Regions from separate parts of the Streptomyces umbrinus genome, predicted to be linked through region 1. Evidence: riboswitches for the same ligand, from Rfam matches in the RefSeq annotation. Region 1 holds a riboswitch; each other region holds the start of a gene.
What was found. Region 1 has a riboswitch for S-adenosylmethionine ahead of thrC (threonine synthase). Riboswitches for the same ligand answer to the same signal wherever they lie in the genome.
Positions count from the first base shown of each region.

Region 2: it holds a riboswitch for S-adenosylmethionine, as region 1 does, so the genes downstream of both, QF035_RS37420 (aminotransferase class V-fold PLP-dependent enzyme) here and thrC (threonine synthase) in region 1, are expected to answer to the same signal.
Region 3: it holds a riboswitch for S-adenosylmethionine, as region 1 does, so the genes downstream of both, QF035_RS08925 (glutathione S-transferase C-terminal domain-containing protein) here and thrC (threonine synthase) in region 1, are expected to answer to the same signal.

Region 1 covers NZ_JAUSZI010000002.1:5,572,540-5,574,796, forward strand. Annotated here, with positions in the region: gene thrC (threonine synthase) at 1-828, opposite strand, end outside; SAM riboswitch class I at 846-1,003, opposite strand; gene QF035_RS24255 (glucosyl-3-phosphoglycerate synthase) at 1,208-2,155, shown strand.
Region 2 covers NZ_JAUSZI010000002.1:8,475,573-8,477,829, reverse strand. Annotated here, with positions in the region: gene QF035_RS37420 (aminotransferase class V-fold PLP-dependent enzyme) at 1-1,141, opposite strand, end outside; SAM riboswitch class IV at 1,304-1,420, opposite strand; gene trpD (anthranilate phosphoribosyltransferase) at 1,625-2,257, opposite strand, start outside.
Region 3 covers NZ_JAUSZI010000002.1:1,848,243-1,850,499, reverse strand. Annotated here, with positions in the region: gene QF035_RS08930 (AfsR/SARP family transcriptional regulator) at 1-72, opposite strand, end outside; gene QF035_RS08925 (glutathione S-transferase C-terminal domain-containing protein) at 213-908, opposite strand; SAM riboswitch class IV at 1,119-1,264, opposite strand; gene QF035_RS08920 (putative leader peptide) at 1,574-1,696, shown strand; gene QF035_RS08915 (LLM class flavin-dependent oxidoreductase) at 1,772-2,257, shown strand, end outside.

The DNA.
Region 1 (2,257 bases):
CTGCAGGCCCTTGTCGATCTTCGTGAGCTGCGAGCCCGAGGCGATGGGCACGACGAGCTGGTCGGGCAGTTGCCAGCCGAGCTGCTCACAGATCTCGTACGCCAGGGTCTTGGAGCCCTCCGCGTAGTACGGCCGCAGGTTGACGTTGACGAAGCCCCAGCCCTCGCCGGCCGGGTCGCCGATCAGCTCGGAGCAGAAGCGGTTCACGTCGTCGTAGTTGCCCTCGATGCCGACGAGCTCGCCGCCGTAGACCGCGGCCATGACGACCTTGCCCTGCTCCAGGTCGTGCGGGATGAACACGCAGGACCGGAAGCCGGCGCGCGCGGCGGCGGCGCCCACCGCACCGGCGAGGTTGCCGGTGGAGGAGCAGGAGAGGGTGGTGAAGCCGAAGGCACGCGCGGCCTCCAGCGCCTGGGCGACGACACGGTCCTTGAAGGAGTGCGTCGGGTTGCCGGAGTCGTCCTTCACGAAGAGCTTGCCGGCGTCGACACCCAGTTCGCGCGCGAGGTTGTCGGCCTGGACGAGCTTGGTCCAGCCGGGGTTGATGTTCGGCTTGTCGGCCACGTCCGCGGGGACGGGCAGCAGCGGCGCGTACCGCCAGATGTTCGCGGGGCCCGCCTCGATCCGCTTGCGGAGCTCCTCGGTGTCATAGGCCGAGAAGTCGTACGCGATCTCCAGCGGGCCGAAACACTCCTCGCAGGCGAAGACCGGACCGAGCGGGACGCGGTGGCCGCATTCACGGCAGGAAAGCGCGGCGGCCGGTCCGAGGTCGACGGAGTTCGCGACGGGGGCGGAGTTCGTGGTGCTTGCAACTGTCTGCGCAGCCATGGAGGCGAGGCCCTTTCTCCTCATCTTCCTCACGACGCACTTCGCCGTGAGACGGATTTGGCACCTTCCCTAGCCGGGAGCCTCGCTGCGCTGATCGACAATGATCAGGACGAGACCGGCTGGAGGGTTGCCGGGGCTTCAACGGGCCGTATCCCTCTGCCCCTCTGGATGAGCGGTATTCAGTTGTGGTTCTGGCTCTGGTTTTGGTTGTGCACGCAACGACCCCCGACATGCGATGGTCATCAGCGTTGTTCAAGACTGTAACCGAAGGCCTGGATGGTGGAGAGAGCCGTCCGAACCGCGAGATGACAGTGACGCAACCCACACTGCAGGCCGCGGCGGGCACACGCATCCCAATGAACGCAAGGGAGAGCCGCACGTGCTGGAAGACGTCGAGCGCTGGCTGAGCACGCGCTCCTGGTCCGTCGAGGACCGCCCGCTCAAGAAACTCATCGCCGCGAAGCGTGCCACCGGCTCCACGGTGAGTGTCGTACTGCCCGCGCTCAACGAGGAGGAGACCGTCGGCGAGATCGTCGCGATCATCCGCCGTGAGCTGATGACCAGGAAGGTGCCGCTCGTCGACGAGATCGTGGTGATCGACTCGGGTTCGACGGACCGCACCTCCGAGGTCGCCGCCGAGGCGGGCGCCCGTGTCGTGCACCGGGACGAGATCCTGCCCCGGCTGCCGGCCGTCCCCGGCAAGGGCGAGGTGCTGTGGCGCTCGCTCCTCGTCACCCGCGGGGACATCGTGGCCTTCGTAGACGCGGACCTGAAGGAGTTCTCGGCGGACTTCGTCTCCGGGATCGTCGGCCCGCTCCTCACCGAACCGGGCGTCGACCTCGTCAAGGCGATGTACGACCGCCCGCTGGGCTCCGCCGCAGGTCAGGGAGGTCGGGTCACCGAACTCATGGCCCGCCCGCTCCTGAACATGCACTGGCCGCAACTGGCCGGCTTCGTCCAGCCGCTGGGCGGGGAGTACGCGGCCCGCCGCTCCCTCCTCGAACAGCTCCCGTTCCCCGTCGGATACGGCGTCGAGCTGGGCATGCTGGTCGACGCGCTGCACCTGGTGGGCCTGGACGCCCTGGCCCAGGTCGACGTCGGCGTCCGCAAACACCGCCACCAGGACGGCCAGGCCCTGGGCCGCATGTCCGCCGCGATCTACCGCACCGCCCAGCTCCGCCTGGCCCGCGGCCACATGATCCGCCCCTCCCTCACCCAGTTCGAGCGAGGCGAAAACGGCTTCGAGCCCCGCACGTACTCGGTGGACATGGAGGAACGGCCGCCGATGGCGGAGATCGAGGAGTACGTGGAACGCAAGGCGGCGTAGCGCTCCGCGGGGTGCGCCGTTGTTGTCTGCGGCGCCGCGGGGGCTGGGCGCGCCCACGATGGGGGTCCCCCCACTCGAGCGAAGCCGAGAGTGGGGGAGGAG
Region 2 (2,257 bases), 2.9 Mb from region 1:
GTCCGTCCCGCACCCCGATGCCGTATTCGGCGGAGAGCGCGGCGGCGAAGTGCGAGCTGTTCCAGCCCTCGACGACGAAGGAGATGACGCCGACGCGGGGCGCGTCGTCGCCGAAGAGGGAGAGGACGCGCACCTCGGGCACTTCGGCGAGACCGGTCCGGACGGTGTCGATCAGGTGCTGCTCCCTGGCGACCAGCGTGTCGAAGCCGGCCTCGGTGAGGGCCTTGCAGGCGGAGGCGATGGAGTAGGCGCCGATGACGTTGGGCGACCCGGCCTCGTGCCGTGCGGCGCTCTCGTGCCACTCGACGTCCACGCCGCCGTCCACCCGCCGTGAGACCTTCCGCGAGGCGCCCCCGCCCGCGAGGTACGGCTCGGCCGCGGTCAGCCAGTCGGCGCGTCCGGCGAGGACTCCCGACCCGAAGGGCGCGTACAGCTTGTGACCGGAGAAAGCGACCCAGTCGACGTCCAACTCCCGTACGGACACGGGGTGGTGGGGTGCGAGTTGGGCGGCGTCGAGCACGATCCGGGCGCCGTGTGCGTGGGCGGCGGCGGCCAGTTCCCGTACGGGCCACAGCTCGCCGGTGACGTTCGAGGCGCCCGTCACGCACACGAGCGCCGGCCCGTGGGGGTCCCGCTCGGCGAGCGCCCGCTCCAGCGTCGCGACGGCCTCGCCCGGGGTGCGCGGGGCGTTGAGGTAGGTGACGCGGGCGTCCCGCCACGGGAGCAGGGACGCGTGGTGCTCGGTCTCGAAGACGAAGACCTGGCAGTCGGCGGGGAGTGCGGCGGCGAGGAGGTTGAGCGAGTCGGTGGTGGACCGGGTGAAGACGACCTGGTCGCCGTCGCGGCAGTCGAGGAACTCCTCGACGGTCCTGCGGGCGTTCTCGAACAGGTCGGTGGACAGCTGGGAGAGGTACCCGGCCCCGCGGTGCACGCTCCCGTAGTACGGGGCGTACGCGGCCACGTCGTCCCACACCCGCTGGAGGGCCGGGGCGCTGGCGGCGTAGTCGAGCGCGGCGTAGGTGACCTCGCCACCGGTGACGAGCGGGACGGTGACGTCCCGCCCCAGAACGGGCAGGGACCCGGAGGTGTCACGGCAGACGCTCTGGTCGGCAGCAGTGGAGACAGCGGTGGAAACAGACATGGCGAACTCCTGTGAGGCAGGCGGGAACACCACGCGAGCGGGTACGGCTCGAGCGTGGGTGAAGGTGAAAAGGGGTGTGCGGAGGCGGGGCTCTACGCCCTATCGCATTCGCTTGCTCACAGAAGGCTCCCTCGGACGACCAGGACCCCTGGTGATGCGAGGGGTCCGCGCTTGCCGTAGACCTCACTGCCTACGGCCTGGTCTTCACCCGGGGCACCCCGCCACGGACGGAGGGTTGCCGGACAGTCGGCCGGGGCCTGATGACTGTCGCTCATGACCTGCCTGCATCTTGCCACACGATGATCCGACCGCAACCCCACTGTCCGCATCGCGGGACAGCGCGCCCCTTCTTGGGGGCGCGGGGAACTGCGCAATCTTTTGGCGGGGGTTCGGGGGCGGAGCCCCTGAGTAAGTGACGGGAATGGGTAGGGGCGGCGGGGGCGAAAAAAGCCCCCGCCCCCCGACACCAGCCGCAGCCGGGGCCTACGCGTTGGTCGCCGCCACCCACCGCTCCAGCGTGGCCTTCGCCGCCCCGGAGTCGATCGCCGCCGCCGCCTTCGCCATCCCCGCCCGGAGCTGGTCCGCGAGCGGCCCGTCCCCCGGCGACAGAGCCACCAGCGCAGCCGCCGAATTCAGCAGCACAGCGTCCCGCACAGGCCCGGTCTCCCCGTTCAGCAGCCGCAGGGCCACATCCGCGTTGTACGAGGCGTCAGCCCCCCGCAACGCCTCCACGGGCACCAGCTCGATCCCCACGTCACGCGGATCGAACGACTCCTCGCGCACCTTGCCGTCCCGCACGACCCACACCCGCGACGTGGCCGTCGTGGCCAGCTCGTCCAGCCCGTCGTCCCCGCGGAAGACGAGCGAGGAGTTGCCGCGCTCGGCGAACACCCCGGCCATGATCGGCGCCATCCGGGGATCGGCGCACCCGACGGCCTGCGCCTTCACCTTCGCCGGATTGGTCAGCGGGCCGAGCGCGTTGAAGACCGTACGGATCCCCAACTGCCCGCGCGCGGCACCCGCATGACGCATCGCGGGGTGGAACTTGGCCGCGAAGCAGAAGGTGATCCCGGCCGTCTCGGCGATCTGGGCCACGCGGTGCGTCGGCAGCTCCAG
Region 3 (2,257 bases), 3.7 Mb from region 1:
CTGGGGCGAACCGAGGTCGAGGCGGGTGCCGTCCCGCCAGGCGCAGACCGGCCCGAGTACCTGAATGCGCATCCGCTCCCCGCCCCCAGTTTTACAACTCCCTCACTGTTCCCTTTCTCTATCCCCGTTACCGGCATATCCGGAAGGCGTATTCAGGCCCACTGCCGCACAGTTGTCACACCCGCCGGTGGGCCGGCGCTCAGGTTCTGCGCTCAGCGCTCGTCGGTGGAGAGGTCCGGGTGATCGCCGAGACGTCGTACGTACTCCTCGATGTGGCGGTACGGAGCGAGGGTGCCGGCCGCGTCGAAGTGGTCGAGGTGGGTGAGTGTCACCCAGAGGTCCCTGTCAGCGGTGCCGAGCTCGTCGCCCAACACGTAGGGCTGGCAGGCGAGTTGCCGGTCGAGCCGGTCCAGTGCGGACTCGCGTGCTCCGTCGGCGAGCAGGCCGGCCAGGTCGCGGAGGATGTCGGGCGTGTGGTTGCTGACGACGCGTCCGCTCCAGCGGTCGCACAGCGCGGGCGCGGTGAGCGGGCCGTCGTAGTGGTGCCAGGTCGCCTCGTAGGCGCCGCGCAGCGATGCGAAGCCATCGGGTGTCTCGGCGGGGAGCTTCAGGACCGTGGTGGTGAGCGCGCCCTTGAGGCCGAGCAGGTCGAGGACGACCGCCACGCGCCCCGAGTAGGGACAGGCCTCCGACAGATACAGCTGATAGCGGTGCGGCGCCGGGTAGAAGCCGCCCGCGAGACCGACGCCGATACGGCTGCGGAAGCGGTGCGGGCGGGCGGCCGGAACGGGGACGGACGTGCCACCGGCGGCCGTACCGCAGCCGGAGGAGTGGGCGGCGCTCGGGCGGGAGGCCGCCGTCGTGAAGGTGTCGGTGCTGCTGGAACCACGGGAAACTGTCTCGGGCATGACTCTCCAGGGGGAACGCGGAGGCCCTGGCCGCCTCGTGGGCGCCAGCGGCGGAACGGAGTGACTGCGCTGCCGTACAGGTCCGGATCGGTCGGACGCGTAGCGGATCAGTAAGCGCTGGAGACACGCGACAAATCGATGTGCAGGCGCCTCGTCAAGCCGTTCCTGGACAATTCCCACCGGTCCTGCCGTCGGGGCTCGCGAGACGCGAGACCACGCTTGCCCCGCCGCTCCGGCGGAACCCGGTCGTCACCCGGGGCACCCCGTCGCGGTGGAAGGGTTGCCTGCCAGCGGGCCGGGGCCGATGACCGCACGAACGGGGAGTCCCCGCACGACGGGCGCTGGCAATCGTGACCGTCTCCGTCAGTGTTGATGCGCTCAGCGTGACCGTCAAGACGGCGTCTCAGCAGCTGGGCATCCGGCCGCCTCACCACAAGACCGGCTTCGCACCTCGTGATGAGAAGCGTCCTGACAGGAACGCCCGGTGGCCGAAGGAACAGGAACTCCCGCCAGCCGTGGCAACAGGAACTCTTGGTAGCCGGAAGAAAAGGCACAGCCGTACTGTTGTGCTCGTTGACGACGAGGCGGTGCCCGATCGAGGGCCCGCGAACACGAGGTCGGCCGGACCCCAGGTCCGCCGGGCCGGAAGGGCGGAGGTGACGCACGTGCCGGCGCGAACCGTGTCCCGCCGCAGCGCCCCGAAGGCCGCCCCGCTCCATCGCGTACGCCTCTACTCCCGGCCGCACATCGACCTGCTGCGCGTTGCCGGCGCGCTCTGTTGCTCCTGACCCGAATCCCACGCGGCCGCGTCCTCCGGTGAGGGCCGGCTTTCTCGTACGGTCGATCAGGAAGGCACACCTCTCGTGTCCTCAGCACCTTCTGCCCTGCCCTCCTCCGCGCATCTGCACCTCGCCGTGGCGCTCGACGGCGCCGGCTGGCATCCCTCCGCCTGGCGCGAACCGGTGGCCCGGCCCCGGGAACTGTTCACCGCCGGTTACTGGGCCGACCTCGTCGCCGAGGCCGAGCGCGGTCTCCTCGACTTCGTGACCTTCGAGGACGGCCTCGGACTGCAGTCGTCGCACTTCATCGAGCCGGACGGGCGGACCGACCAGGTCCGCGGCCGGCTCGACGCCGTTCTCGTCGCCGCCCGGGTCGCCCCGTTGACCCGCCACATAGGTCTGGTGCCGACCGTGGTGGCCACGCACACGGAGCCGTTCCACATCTCCAAGGCCATCGCCACCCTCGACTATGTGAGTTCCGGCCGGGCGGGCTTGAGGGTGCAGTTGACGGCACGCCAGAACGAGGCGGCGCACTTCGGCCGCCGAACGCTGCCCCGCCTGGACGCCTAC